Regions from separate parts of the Chromobacterium sp. ASV23 genome, predicted to be linked through region 3. Evidence: predicted binding sites of a transcription regulator. Region 3 holds the regulator's gene; each other region holds the start of a gene.
What was found. The regulator sigma-54, encoded in region 3, starts transcription at its own class of promoters, with help from an activator protein. The targets are predictions, from matches to a motif close to CTGGCACGCTTCATGCTT.

Region 1 (3,386 bases), on a different contig from region 3:
CTCATCGCGCCGTTGCCCAGCGTGGCCATCAGGCCGGCCACCGATGGCCCGTGGCAGACGCGGGCGCAGCAGTCGATGTTGTTGGTGCCGATCACCGCGCGGGCGAACTTCTGCGCGATGTAATTCGATTCATTGCCGGTGCCGCGCGAGGAGCCGGTGCACATGATGGCGTCCGGGCCGTGCTCGCGCTTGATCTGGCCAAGCTTGCCTGCCACGAAGGCCACCGCCTCGTCCCAGCTCACGCGCTCGAACTCGCCGCCGCGCTGGCGCCGTATCATCGGATGGCGCAAGCGCGGGGTCAGCAGCTTGGTGTCGTTGAGGAAGTCCCAGCCGTAATAGCCCTTCAGGCACAGCTCGCCTTGATTGGTCACGCCGTCCGCGCCTTCCGCGCCGACGATCTTGCCGTTTTCCACCAGCAGATTGAGCTTGCAGCCCGAACCGCAGTACGGGCAAACCGAAATTACCTTTTCCATTTTCCGTGTCCTTTTCCCGGATGGCGATGCGTCAAAGCGGCAGCGCCGGCGTGTCCAGCGCGGCCTGTTGGCGGCGTTTTTGCAAAGCGGCCTCCAGCGCCTGTGGCTCCACCATGCGCAGCGCCTTGGTGGGACAGGTGGCGATGCAGGCCGGGCCGCCGGCTTTGCCCGCGCACAAGTCGCACTTCAGCGCCTTGGCCTTGATCTGCCGCGTGGCAAAGCTGCCCGGCTCCGGCCGCTGCGGCACGGTCACCACCTGTATCGCGCCGTAAGGACAGGCCACCATGCAGGTCTTGCAGCCCACGCAGCGCTCCTGCAGCACCTGCACGCTGCTGCCGGCGTAGACGATGGCCCCGCTGGGGCAGGCATTCAGGCAGGGCGCGTCGTCGCACTGCCGGCACAGCACCGGCGTGCTGATGCGCGCGCTCTTGATCACCGTCAGCCGGGGATGGAAGGTGTCCGGCGACAATGGATCGCCGGGACTCAGCGGATGGGCCAGCGCGCACGCTACCTCGCAGGTGCGGCAGCCGATGCAGTTTTGGGGTTCAGCGATGATGAACCGATTCATGTTCAGCCTCCTCAAGCGGCGGCAGCCGCCCGAACGTCGATTGCAAGCGTTGCGAATTCACGCTCATGACGTTGCATAAGCCATGCCAGCCACGCGCCAAGGCGGCCCATCCCATGCAACGCCCTGTTTCTGAAAAGAATTGCTGTCCGCGCTGCCTTGCCTTCTGTGTCGAAGATCGCCGGCCCTAAGCCGGCATCGTCAGAAGTGACGACGTCTCGACACTGCCGCGCCGCCGCGGCGACGCCCCGCCGCGATGCCGCCGGACCGCCCCATTCAGGAGAAAAACCTTGCACGAACTGACACTTGCGGAACACGTAGTCCACATCGTGGAGGACGCCGCGCGCCGCGCCGGCGCCCGCCGCGTCACCCGCGTCCGGCTGGCATTGGGTTTGCTAGCTCATGTGGAGACAGACACCCTGCTCTACTGCTGCCAGCTGGCGGCGCGCGACAGCCTGGCGGCCGACGCCGACTTCCAGGCCGAGCGCAGTCCGGCCCAGGCCCATTGCGCAGATTGCGGCGCCGACGCCGAGCTTGCCGCGCTGCCGGCGCGCTGCCCGCGATGCGGCGGCGAGAATCTGAGCTTGCAAGGCGGCGAGGAGATGCGGGTGATCGATATCGGAATCAGCTAGGAGGCAAGCATCATGTGCACCACTTGCGGCTGCGGCCACGGACAGGTCCGCATCAATGGCAAACGCAGTCATGGCCATGGCGCGCCCAGAAACGGCTACCGGCTGGCCGGCCAGGCCCACGGCCCGCTGGACGCCGTCCACGCGCCGGACACGCCGGCTGAACGCATCATCGCCATCGAACGGGACATCCTGTCCGACAACGACGCGCGCGCCGCGCGCAACCGCCGGCTGCTGGCGGAGCGCGGCATCTTCGCGCTGAATCTGGTGTCCAGCCCAGGCTCCGGCAAAACCAGCCTGCTGGTGGACACCCTGCGCCGCTGGGCAGGCCGCGCGCCGGTGGCCGTAGTGGAAGGCGATCAGCAAACGGCCAACGACGCCGAGCGCATCCGCGCCACCGGCGCGCCGGCCGTGCAGATCAACACCGGCAAGGGCTGCCACCTGGACGCCCGCATGGTAGCGGAGGCGCTGGACAGCCTGGAACAGGCGCAGGCGATGCCGGATGGCGGCCTGCTGCTGATAGAAAACGTCGGCAATCTGGTATGCCCGGCCGCCTTCGACCTGGGAGAGGCGCACAAGGTGGCGATTCTTTCCGTGACCGAGGGCGAGGACAAGCCGCTGAAATATCCGGACATGTTCCGCGCGGCGGACCTCTTGATCATCAGCAAGACCGACCTGCTGCCGCATGTCGACTTCGACATAGCCGCCGCCATCCGCATGGCGCGCCAGGTGCGCCCCGGCCTGCCGGTGATCCGGCTGTCCATCAAAACCGGCGAAGGCCGCGATGCGTGGCTGGACTGGCTGACCGCCGGCTGCGGCAAGGGAGGCTGAGCATGCCGCGCGAACAACTGACAGTCAGAGGCATCGTCCAGGGCGTCGGCTTCCGCCCCTTCGTCTACCGGCTGGCCGGCGAGCTGGCGCTGTCCGGCTGGATACGCAATGACGGCAACGGCGTGACCATCGAGCTGCAGGGCGGCGACGCGGCGCTGAGCGGCTTCGCCGAAAGGCTGCTGTCGGAACGCCCGCCGCTGGCGCGCATCGACCAGTTGCTGCGCCAGCCGCTGCCGGAACAGGCGCAGCCCGATGGCTTCGCCATCCTAGCCAGCGAATCCGGCGGCGCCCATGCGGCCATAGGCGCCGACAGCTGCGCCTGCGACGCCTGCCTGGCCGAGTTGTTCGACCCCGCCAATCGGCGTTACCGCTACCCTTTCATCAACTGCACCGACTGCGGCCCGCGCTACACTCTGGTCCGGCACTTGCCTTACGACCGCGCCCAAACCAGCATGGCCGTCTTCCCGCAATGCCCGGCCTGCATGGCCGAATACCGCAATCCGCTGCATCGGCGCTTTCACGCCGAGCCCAACGCCTGCGCGCATTGCGGCCCGGAACTGGCGCTGCTCGACGCCGACGGCCCAGTGGCCGGCGACGCGGTGGCGGAGACGCTGGCACGGCTGCGGCGCGGCGAAATCGTCGCCATCAAGGGGCTGGGCGGCTTCCACCTGGCCTGCGATGCCAGAAATGCCGCGGCTGTGGCCAGGCTGCGCCAGCGCAAGGCGCGTGAGGAAAAACCGCTGGCCATCATGGCTGCCAACAGCGCCTCGCTGGCGGGACTGGCTCGGATCGACGAACTGTCCGGCCGCCTGTTGCGCTCGCCGCAACGCCCCATCGTGCTGCTGCCCAAAACCGCCGGCTGCGATGACGCGCTGCCCGGCGTGGCGC
Region 2 (3,386 bases), on a different contig from region 3:
AGCAAATCCTTGGGGATGGCGGCGGTGTTCAGCGCGATGAACGGCTTGGCGGCGCGCACGGAATGGCGGTGCAGCGCCTCCGCCACCCGTTCCTTGCCGGTGCCGGATTCGCCGGTGATCAGCACCGTGACGTGCGATTGCGCCAGACGGCCGATGGCGCGGAACACGTCCTGCATGGCCGGCGCCTGGCCCAAGAGCACCGGCAGCGCCTCCGGGCTGTCCGCGCCGCCGCCCTGGGCCTGGCTTTCCGCCAGCGCGCGCTCGATCAGCAGCACGGCCTGATCGATGTCGAACGGTTTGGGAAGGTATTCGAAGGCGCCGCCCTGGAACGCCGACACCGCGGAGTCCAGGTCGGAGTGGGCGGTCATGATGATCACCGGCAGCTGCGGGTGTTCGGCCTTGACCTTGGCCAGGAATTTCAGGCCGTCGGTGCCGGGCATGCGGATATCGGAAATGATGGCCCGCGGCGTGGCGTCGTACAGCGCGTTCAGCGCGTCGTCGGCGCTGGCGTAGCTGTCAAAGCCGATGCCGGCGCGGGTCAGCGCCTTTTCCAGCACCCAGCGTATCGCCTTGTCGTCGTCGATGATCCAGACCGGTTGGGCCATTGGGTTTCTCCTCGTATTCTTGTCGATATCGTTGTCAGCCGGCGGCGTCGGCGCCGAACGGCAGCATCACGGTGAAGCAGGTCTGGCCGGGGCGGGAGTCGAACTCTATGCTGCCGCCGTGTTGGTGGACGAAGGCCTGGGCCAGCGTCAGCCCCAGGCCGGTGCCTTCGGCGCGGCCCGTCACCAAAGGGTAGAAAATATGGTCGCGGATGTCCTCGGGGATGCCGGGGCCATCGTCGACGATCTGCAATTTCAGCGCCAGCTGGTGGCGTTTGCGCGCCAGCGTGATCTGCCGCGCCACCCGCGTGCGCAGCTCGATGCGGCCCTGGCCGCGCATGGCCTGCACCGCGTTGTTGACGATGTTCAGCACCACCTGGATCAGCTGTTCCTTGTCGGCGGACAGCAGCGGCAGGCTGGTGTCGTAGTCGCGCACCACCGCCAGACCTTGCGGATGCTGGGCCAGCGCGATGCTGCGCACCCGTTCCAGCACCTCGTGGATATTGACCTGGCTGCGGCTGTGGCTGCGGTGCGGCGCCAGCAGGCGATCCACCAGCGTCTGCAAGCGCAGCGCTTCCTCGGTGATGACCTCGGTGTATTCCTTCAGCTCTGGCCGGTCGGCCAGTTCGTGCTCCAGCAATTGCGCCGCGCCGCGGATGCCGCCCAGCGGGTTCTTGATCTCGTGCGCCAGATTGCGGATCAGCTCGCGGTTGGCCTGGTGCTGCAGCAGCAGCCGTTCCTCGTTGGCGATTTTCAGCTGCTGGTCCAGGGGGCGCAGCTCGATCAGCGCCAACAGGCCGTCGCCGTCTATCGGCGTGATCGACAGCGTGACATGCAGGATGGCTTCATTGTGCTGCGGCCGTAGTTCCAGGTCGTGCTCGATATAGCTGGCGCCCTGGCGCAGCGCGGTATGCAGCGCCTGGCGCAACGCGGGGCAGGGATGAAACAAGCCGGTCAGGCCGTGGCGCAGCAGCTCGCGGCTGCCCAGCGCCAGCAGGTTCTCGCATGCGGGATTGACGAAGCGCAGCGCGCCGGCGGCGTCGCAGATCAGCACCGGCGTGTCTAGCAGTTCCAGTCCGGCGAAGCTGGGTGTCGACATGAGGTTTCGCTTTTCAGGAATAAAGGTGCGCGGAATGAAGCCGCGTCCTTGATCAGCAATAAGCGCGCCAGCTTGGCGGCGTCGAAAAGCGCGCCTTGCGGCGTGGACGCGGCGTTTTGAGGCTTAGAATGCACCATTTTGGTGCGAATGGCTAGGGCAGCCCCAGTTCCTTCTTCAGCGCGGCGACATTCTTCTCGCGGTCGGTGACTTCGTTTTGCAGCTTCTGCACCCGGTCCAGGTATTTCTGATAGTTGCGGGTTTCGTCGCCGTTGCGCACGGCCTTGCCGTCGGCCAGCGCTTTCTTCGCCGCATCCAGCGCCTTGACCTCGTTGGCCAGTTCCTGCTCCAGAATCTTCTTGCGCCCGCTGTCGCGCTGCTTCTGGGTATCAGCGTCGACATTCGGATAGCCGCCGGACGCCGGCGCTTTGTCGGCATTGCCGCCGCTGGGCTTGCGGCCGTGGTAGGTGGATAGCGGGTTCAGCGTGATCGGTTGGGCGCCGCGCAGCGGCACATTGGTGTAGGTGACGTTGCCGTTGGCGTCGACGTATTTGTAGATCGTGGCGGCCTGGGCGCAGCCGCAGGCCAGCAGCAGGCTTAAAGCGAATATTTTCATCGTCTGAGACTGGTATGGGTGCCCCTGCATGATAAGCAAATCGCGCCCGGTCGTCATCGGTTTGCGCGCGGCGCCATGAAAAACGGCAGCCTGTCGGCTGCCGTTGTTGAGCGAGTCGTCGCCGTTTTTAGAGAGAGTAGTACATCGCGAATTCCACCGGGTGGGTGGTCATGCGGGTCAGGTTCACTTCCTGCATTTTCAGCTCGATGTAGGCATCGATCCACTCGTTGGAGAACACGCCGCCGCGGGTCAGGAACTCGCGGTCCTTGTCCAATGCGGCCAGGGCTTCATCCAGCGAGGCGCACACGGTCGGGATCAGCTTGTCTTCTTCCGGCGGCAGATCGTACAGGTTCTTGTCCGCGGCATCGCCCGGGTGGATCTTGTTCTGGATGCCGTCCAGGCCGGCCATCAGCAGAGCAGAGAAGCACAGGTACGGGTTGGCCAGCGGATCCGGGAAACGGGTTTCGATGCGGCGCGCCTTCGGGCTGGCCACGTGCGGGATGCGCACGGAGGCGGAGCGGTTCTTGGCGGAGTAGGCCAGCTTCACCGGAGCTTCGTAGTGCGGCACCAGGCGCTTGTACGAGTTGGTGCCCGGGTTGGTGATGGCGTTCAGCGCCTTGGCGTGCTTGATGATGCCGCCGATGTAGTACAGGGCGGTATCGGACAGGCCGGCATAGCCTTCGCCCGCGAACAGGTTCTGGCCGTCTTTCCAGATGGACTGGTGCACGTGCATGCCGGAGCCGTTGTCGCCGACGATGGGCTTGGGCATGAAGGTGGCGGTCTTGCCGTAGCTGTGGGCCACGTTGTGCACCACGTACTTCAGGATCTGGGTCCAGTCGGCGCGCTGGGTCAGCGTGCTGAACTTGGTGCCGATTTCGTTCTGGCCGGCAGTGGCCACTTCGTGGTGGTGCACTTCCACCGGGATGCCCAGCTCTTCCAGCAGCAGCACCATGGCGGAGCGGATGTCTTGCGAGGAATCAACCGGCGGCACCGGGAAGTAGCCGCCCTTGATGCCCGGACGGTGGCCCATATTGCCGCCTTCGAATTCTTCCGCCGAGGCCCAGGCCGCTTC
Region 3 (3,386 bases):
GAACTCGCGGGTGCTGTCGATGCCGCGCAGCTGCAGGATGTAGTTGCGCACGGCGGCTTCCACCAGTACCGCCAAGTTGCGGCCGGCAGCCACCGGCAGCACCACTTTGCGCACGGTCACGCCTATGATGTCCTGGGTTTCGGACTGGATGTTCAGCCGGTCCAGCGCCTGCATGGCCTGGTCGTTGGCCTTCACCAGGTGGATGATCAGCTTCAGCACTTTCTTGGGGCGGACGGCGGTCTCGCCGAAGATGGTGCGGATGTTCAGGATGCCCAGGCCGCGCACTTCCAGAAAGTCGCGCAGCAGCGGCGGGCAGCGGCCTTCCAGCGTGTCCGGGCCGATGCGGTACAGCTCCACCGCGTCGTCGGCGACCATGCCGTGGCCGCGCGAGATCAGCTCCAGCGCCAATTCGCTTTTACCCATGGCCGAGTCGCCCATGATCAGCACGCCGATCTCGAACACGTCGAGGAATACGCCGTGCAGCACGGTGGACACCGCCAGCGCGCGCGCCAGATAGATGCGCAGCACGTCCATCAGGTACGGGCTTTCCAGCGTGCTGGTCATCAGCGGCACGTTGTGGCTGTGGCAGTAGTCGCGCAACAGCCGCGGCACCGGCTGGCCGTTGGCCACCATCACCACCGACATGCTCTTGTGGAACAGCTGGTCCAGCGCGGTCTTGGCGGCCGACTGCTCCAGCTTGTTCAGGTAGTCGACCTCCGCCAGGCCCAATACCTGGACGCGGTTGGGGTGGATGAAGTTCAGGTGGCCCACCAGCGCCAGCGTGGGGCGCTGGTCGTCGTTGCCGATGACGTTGTCCGAGCCGCCGGTGCCGGCGACCCAGGTCAGGTTCAGCTTCTGCTGATTTTCCTGATACAGGCGGCGTACGGTAATGCTAGGCATTAGGGGTCCAATCGCAGAGCTGCTGGTAGAGCTCGTCGCGCAATCCGATGCTGAGCATTTTCTCGCGCATCTGCCGGCTGGAGAACAATTGCGCCAATTCCGAGAGCACCTGCAGATGCAGATCGGTGGCATGCTCCGGCACCAGCAACACAAACAGGCACTGCACCGGCTTGCCGTCCGGCGCGTCGAACGGGATCGGGGCCTTCAGCCGGATGAACACGCCGGTGGCTTCCTTCAGGCCGCGCGCGCGTCCGTGCGGGATGGCGACGCCTTGCCCCAGCCCGGTAGAGCCGAGCTTCTCGCGGCTGAACAGGCTGTCGAAGATTTCGCTGCGGGCGATGCCGCGTGTGTTTTCCACCAGGAGACCGACCTGCTCGAACACCCGCTTCTTGCTGGAGACATCCAGATCCAGCAATACATGGTCCGGAGTCAGTATCTTGCCGATGAGATTCATATTGGATTATGCATGCGGCTCTTTGATAAACCCGGAATTCTACGTTGCCTTGATAGTACTGAAAACCGGCAAGCGCAAAGAAAAACGGGAACCGCCCGGTTCCCGTCCTTTTCAACTAGGCGTCACAGCGAGGGCTGCTGGACTTCGCCGGAGCTTTGCACGCGGTGTTCGGTCAGCTTTTCCTTGTGCTTCAGCACTTGGCGGTCCAGCTTGTCCATCAAGAGGTCGATGGCGGCGTAGAGGTCGGCTTCGGTAGCCTCGATGTGGATGTCCTTGCCGGACAGATGCACATTGACTTCAGCCTTTTGAACCAGTTTGTCTACCGACAGGGTCACGGAGATGTCGATCACGTTGTCGACATGGCGGGTAATGCGCTCCAGTTTGTTCTCGATGTATTCGCGCAGCGACGGAGTGACTTCCAGGTGCAGGCCAGTTACTTTGAGGTTCATACCCTAGCTCCTTCTGGTGTTGACCGCCCGGGCGGGTTGTCGGGCGGCATTGTATTCTTGTGCAGGCTCTTACAGCGCCTTGCGCAGATTCACCGCCGGAATCTGCATGGCTTCACGATACTTGGCTACGGTGCGTCTGGCAACCTGTATTCCTTGCTTGGCCAGCGCGTCGGCGAGGGCGCTGTCCGACAGCGGCTTCGCCCGGTTTTCGCCTTCTATCATGCTGCGGATGTGAGCCTTGATGGCGGTGGCGGAACACTCGTCACCGCTTTCAGTCTCCAACGAACTGCCGAAGAAATACTTGAGCTCGAACAAACCTCGCGAACAAAGCAGGTATTTCTGGCTGGTGGAGCGGGATACGGTGGATTCGTGCAGGCCCAGCTCTTCCGCGATATCGCGCAGAATCAGCGGCCGCATCGCCACTTCGCCTTGTTCAAAGAACAACTGTTGACGCTCGACAATAGCTTCCGCCACTTTCAGGATGGTGTCAAACCGTTGCTGGATGTTCTTGACCAGCCAGCGCGCCTCCTGCAGCCGGGCGGACATCTCGCCGCCCTGGCCGCGGCTGTCGGCCAGCATGCGCTCGTACAGCTGGTTGACGCGCAGCCGCGGCACGGCCGAGCGGTTCAGCTCCGCCACCCAGCGTCCGCGCAGCTTGCGCACGCTGATGTCGGGGATCACGTAGTGGACATCGCCGTGATGGAAGCCGGTGGCCGGGTGCGGGTTGAGGCGGGCGATCAGCGCCTGCGCCGCGCGCAGTTCGGCGTCGTTGCAAGCCAGCAGCTTTTTCAGCTTGGCGTAGTCGCGGCCGCCCAGCAGCGCCAGATGTTCGCGCACGATGGCCAGGGCCAGCGCATGGCCAGGTTCGGCCGCGGACAGCCGCTGCAGCTGCAGCTGCAGCGATTCCGCCAGCGTGCGCGCGCCGACGCCGGCTGGGTCGAATTGCTGCAGCAGGGCGAGGCCCACGGCCAGCTCGTCGCTTTCCAGCTGCAGCTCCAGCGGCAGATGGCTGGCCAGCTCGTCCAGGCTTTGCGGCATGTAGCCGTCGTCGTCCAGCTCCTCGATCAGCAGCCGCACGATGGCCTCGTCGCGGCGCGGCAAGGCGATCTCGCCCAGCTGCGCCAGCAGGTGCTCGCGCAGGCTGACCGGGCAGGGCACGTTGAGCATCGGGTCGTAGTCGTCGTCGCCGCCGTGGCGGCTGCCGGCGCCCCAGTCCAGCAGCTCGCCGGCGCTGTCGTCGCGGCTGTCTGCCGCTTCGCTCTCCGTGGTTTCCCGCGCTTCCGCCGCCTCCGTGGGCGCGTCGCTGTCGCGCGGCTCGTCGCCGCGTTCCAGCAGCGGGTTGTCCAGCAGAAAGCGCTCCACCTCGGCCTGCAGGTCCAGCGTGGACAGTTGCAGCAGTTTGATCGACTGCTGCAGCTGCGGGGTCAGCGTCAGCTGTTGCGAAACCTTGAGCTGTAGTGCCTGCTTCATGGTTTACAGGTGGAAATGTTCGCCAAGGTAAACCTTGCGCACCTTGTCGTTGTTGACCAGCTCCTCCGGCTGGCCGGAGGCCAGCACCGAGCCGTCGCTGATGATGTAGGCGC
Region 4 (3,386 bases), on a different contig from region 3:
GTGGCGCCGCGCTAGTGCTGGTTGGCGTTTGCGGGCGATCCGCGCTGCAAGCGTCAACCGTTCCTAATATTCATTGAGCAGGCGGCGGACCAGTTCGCGCATCTGCTCGATATCGAATGGTTTCTCGCAGCAGGCGGCGATGCCGGCGTCTTCCAGATCCTCCTGGCTGGCGGGTTCGTTCTGGCTGGTGATCATCAGCACCGGGGTGCCCGGTTGCAGCTGGCTGTCGCGAACGTAGCGGGCGAAGTCCAGGCCGTCCATGCCGGGCATGTGGAAGTCGGTGATGATCAGTTTGAACGGCTCCTGCTCCAGGTACGGTATGGCGGTTTCTGCGCTGGCGGCTTCGCAGAAGTGTTCGAAGCCCAGCTTCTCCATCACTTGGCGGATGTGGTGGCGCGAGGTCTGGCTGTCGTCGACGATCAGCACGCTCATCAGCGCCATGTCCGCATCGACTTCCGCGCCCAGGGTGGCGCAGTTGATGAAGCTCATGACGCTTTGCATCGCTTGGGCTAGCTGAGGGCCATCGAAAGGCTTGGGCAGGATCGCCAGGCTGCCGGCCTGGCGTATGGTTTCCAGGCGCTCCGGGTTGGTTTCGCTGCTAATCAGTATGAAGGGCAGGTCATAGAGGTCCGAGCTGCCGCGCAGTGTCTGTACCAGATCGCTGCCTGTCATGTCCGGCAGGTGGTAGGCGCTGATCACCAGATTGGGACGGCGTTCCCTGGCCTGGCTGATCAGTTCCTCTCCCGTCGCGTGCACTTCAACTTGACGCGCTCCCAGTTCTTCCAATGCCTTGGTGATGATTTGGGCTTGTACCGGCGATGGTTCCGCCAGCGTGATCAACAATTCTTCCAGGGCCAGCATGGTCCACTCCCACTTTTCCCTGACTACATTATTGACGGTTTTGGCACGATTTGGCGCGGTGGGCAAGCAAAATCCTTGCATGAACCCCTGAATTTGCCGTTAAGGCGGATGAGCGGCAAGTTTTGCCGCTGTGAAACGACACAAGTTTGCCGTTTTGCGATCCATTCTTTGTAATCAATGGCTTGGCTGGATGATTTTTCCTGGCACGGTTCGTGCTTAATGGTTGCCGTCAGTCAGGAGACGTTCATGTTAGACAAGATTGCCCACTATTTCGATTTCCAGCAGCGCGCGCTGAATCTGCAGGCCTATCGGGCCGAAGTGATAGGCAGCAATGTGGCCAATGCGGAAACGCCGTATTACAAGGCGGTGGACTTCGATTTCAAGGCAGCCTTGCAGGCGCAGACGGAGCAGCAGGGGCGCTTGTCCTTGGCGGTGACCGACCCGCGCCATATCGCCAGCGCGCCGGAAGGCTCGGCTGCGGTGCCGCTGCAGTATCGCAGCGCCGTGCAGCCTAGCCTGGACGGCAATACGGTGGACATGGATGTCGAGCGCGGCGCGTTTGCCGACAATGCCTTGCAGTATCAGACGACGCTGGCGTTTTTGAATAAGCGGATCGGCGGACTGAATGCTGCGATCCAGGGTAACGGCACGGGAGGTTAGGCTTAAATGTCCTTGTCGAATCTGTTCAATATTTCCGGGTCGGCGCTGTCGGCGCAGTCGATGCGGCTTAATGTGGTGGCGAGCAACCTCGCCAACGCGGAAAGCGCAACCAGTTCCACCGGTCAGCCGTACAAGGGACGCCATGTGGTGTTTACGGCGGTGCCGGTGGATAGCGCGCAGCCTCAGGTCGCAGGCGTGCGCGTCACCTCCGTGGTGGAAGACCAGACGCCGCCGCGTCTGAAGTATGAGCCGGGCAATCCGCTGGCCGATGAACGCGGCTACGTGACGATGCCAAATGTGAATGTGGTGGAGGAGATGGCGGACATGATCGCCGCCTCCCGCGCGTATCAAAACAATGTCGAAATGATGAACACAGCCAAGACCTTGCTGCAGAAGACCTTGCAGCTTGGCCAGTAAGCTTTTCCAGGGAGATGGCCATGGCCACTAGCGGCAGCTTCAACTACGGCAATTTGAACAACCAGCCGGCGCCGGGCGCTACCAGCATTCAGGCGGCCAACGGTTCGGCCGGCGGCAATGCGCAGTCGGCAAGCAGCGCGCAAAGCATGCAGAGTAATTTTCTGACCTTGCTGACCGCCCAGCTGAACGCCCAAGATCCGTTGAATCCTATGGACAACAGCCAGATCACCAGCCAGATGGCGCAAATCAGCCAGGTGGCCGGCATCCAGTCGCTGAATCAGACCATGCAGCAGCTGGTGAATGCCCAGAGCGCCAATCAGTCGATGATGGCGGCCAGCATGATAGGCAAGAACGTGCTGGTGGCGGGTAGTAGCTTGCAGACGCCGGCTGCAGGGCAGACGACGCAGGGCGGCGTGATGCTGAATGGTCCGGCCTCGTCGGTGCAGATCAATGTGTTGGACAAGAACGGCAACGTGGTGGCGACCCAGTCGATTGCCAGTCCGGTGAACGGGATGAATACCTTCACTTGGGACGGCACCGACGGCAATGGCAATGCCCTGCCCAAGGGCAATTACACCTTCCAAGCCAAGGTCAATCAGGCCAGCGCAGGCGGCACGACCGCGGCGACTGCGTACAACACGCAGCAGGTTCAGGCTGTATCGTGGGTGAATGGCGCGCCGATGCTGGTGCTGCCGGGCAATGCGCAGGTTTCGTTGTCCAGCGTGGCGCAAATGTCCTGATTCGCCGCCCTGCGGTGACATGGTTAGAGTTCAAGGAGTACGAAAATGGGTTTCCAGCAAGGTTTGAGCGGTCTGAACGCGGCGTCGGTTCAGCTTGACACCATAGGCAACAACGTCGCCAACGCCAGTACGGTGGGCTTCAAGAGTTCACGTACCGAGTTTGGCGACTTGTACGGCCAGACTTTGTATGGCATCACCTCCACGACTCCCGGCATTGGCGTGCAGGTGCAAGGCATCACGCAGAACATGACCAATGGCAATATCGAGACCACGGGACGCAGCCTGGACCTGGCGATCAACAATAGCGGTTTCTTCATTGTCCAGACGCCTAATGGCAATCAGGCGTATACCCGCAATGGCGAGTTTCAGGTGAACAACCAGGGTTATATCGTCGGTACCTCGGGCAATTACCTGCAGGGTTGGACGGCAAACGCTTCGGGCGGGATTTCCTATGGTCCGGTGGGTAATCTGCAGCTGACCAATACATCGATTTCCCCGGTGCCGACTTCCAAGCTGTCCTTGGCGGTGCAATTGAATTCAAACAGCACGACGCCGACCGGTACTGGCATTCCGCCGTACAATAACCCTGCGGTGAGCACGTCGTACAACTGGAGCAATAACCAGACGGTTTACGACAGCCTCGGCAACTCCCATCAGATGGTGTTTTACTACACGCTTACCTCGCAGGCGGCAACGGGCAATACTTGG

Region 1: a site for sigma-54 is predicted at 1,113-1,130, ahead of JHD59_RS00240 (4Fe-4S dicluster domain-containing protein). Genes of this name have one in related genera too.
Region 2: a site for sigma-54 is predicted at 1,755-1,772, ahead of glnL (nitrogen regulation protein NR(II)). Genes of this name have one in related genera too.
Region 4: a site for sigma-54 is predicted at 1,062-1,079, ahead of flgB (flagellar basal body rod protein FlgB). Genes of this name have one in related genera too.

Annotation. Positions count from the first base shown of each region.
Region 1 covers NZ_JAELTR010000001.1:52,089-55,474, reverse strand. The annotation lists gene fdhF (formate dehydrogenase subunit alpha) at 1-473, opposite strand, end outside; gene JHD59_RS00240 (4Fe-4S dicluster domain-containing protein) at 505-1,041, opposite strand; gene JHD59_RS00235 (hydrogenase maturation nickel metallochaperone HypA) at 1,329-1,670, shown strand; gene hypB (hydrogenase nickel incorporation protein HypB) at 1,683-2,498, shown strand; gene hypF (carbamoyltransferase HypF) at 2,501-3,386, shown strand, end outside.
Region 2 covers NZ_JAELTR010000002.1:101,576-104,961, forward strand. The annotation lists gene ntrC (nitrogen regulation protein NR(I)) at 1-605, opposite strand, end outside; gene glnL (nitrogen regulation protein NR(II)) at 640-1,701, opposite strand; gene JHD59_RS01645 (DUF4124 domain-containing protein) at 1,853-2,314, opposite strand; gene glnA (glutamate--ammonia ligase) at 2,442-3,386, opposite strand, start outside.
Region 3 covers NZ_JAELTR010000018.1:65,851-69,236, forward strand. The annotation lists gene hprK (HPr(Ser) kinase/phosphatase) at 1-900, opposite strand, end outside; gene ptsN (PTS IIA-like nitrogen regulatory protein PtsN) at 893-1,354, opposite strand; gene raiA (ribosome-associated translation inhibitor RaiA) at 1,477-1,803, opposite strand; gene JHD59_RS09990 (RNA polymerase factor sigma-54) at 1,873-3,273, opposite strand; gene lptB (LPS export ABC transporter ATP-binding protein) at 3,277-3,386, opposite strand, start outside.
Region 4 covers NZ_JAELTR010000006.1:78,709-82,094, reverse strand. The annotation lists gene JHD59_RS04660 (hypothetical protein) at 1-15, shown strand, start outside; gene JHD59_RS04655 (response regulator) at 64-861, opposite strand; gene flgB (flagellar basal body rod protein FlgB) at 1,108-1,521, shown strand; gene flgC (flagellar basal body rod protein FlgC) at 1,528-1,938, shown strand; gene JHD59_RS04640 (flagellar hook assembly protein FlgD) at 1,959-2,678, shown strand; gene flgE (flagellar hook protein FlgE) at 2,724-3,386, shown strand, end outside.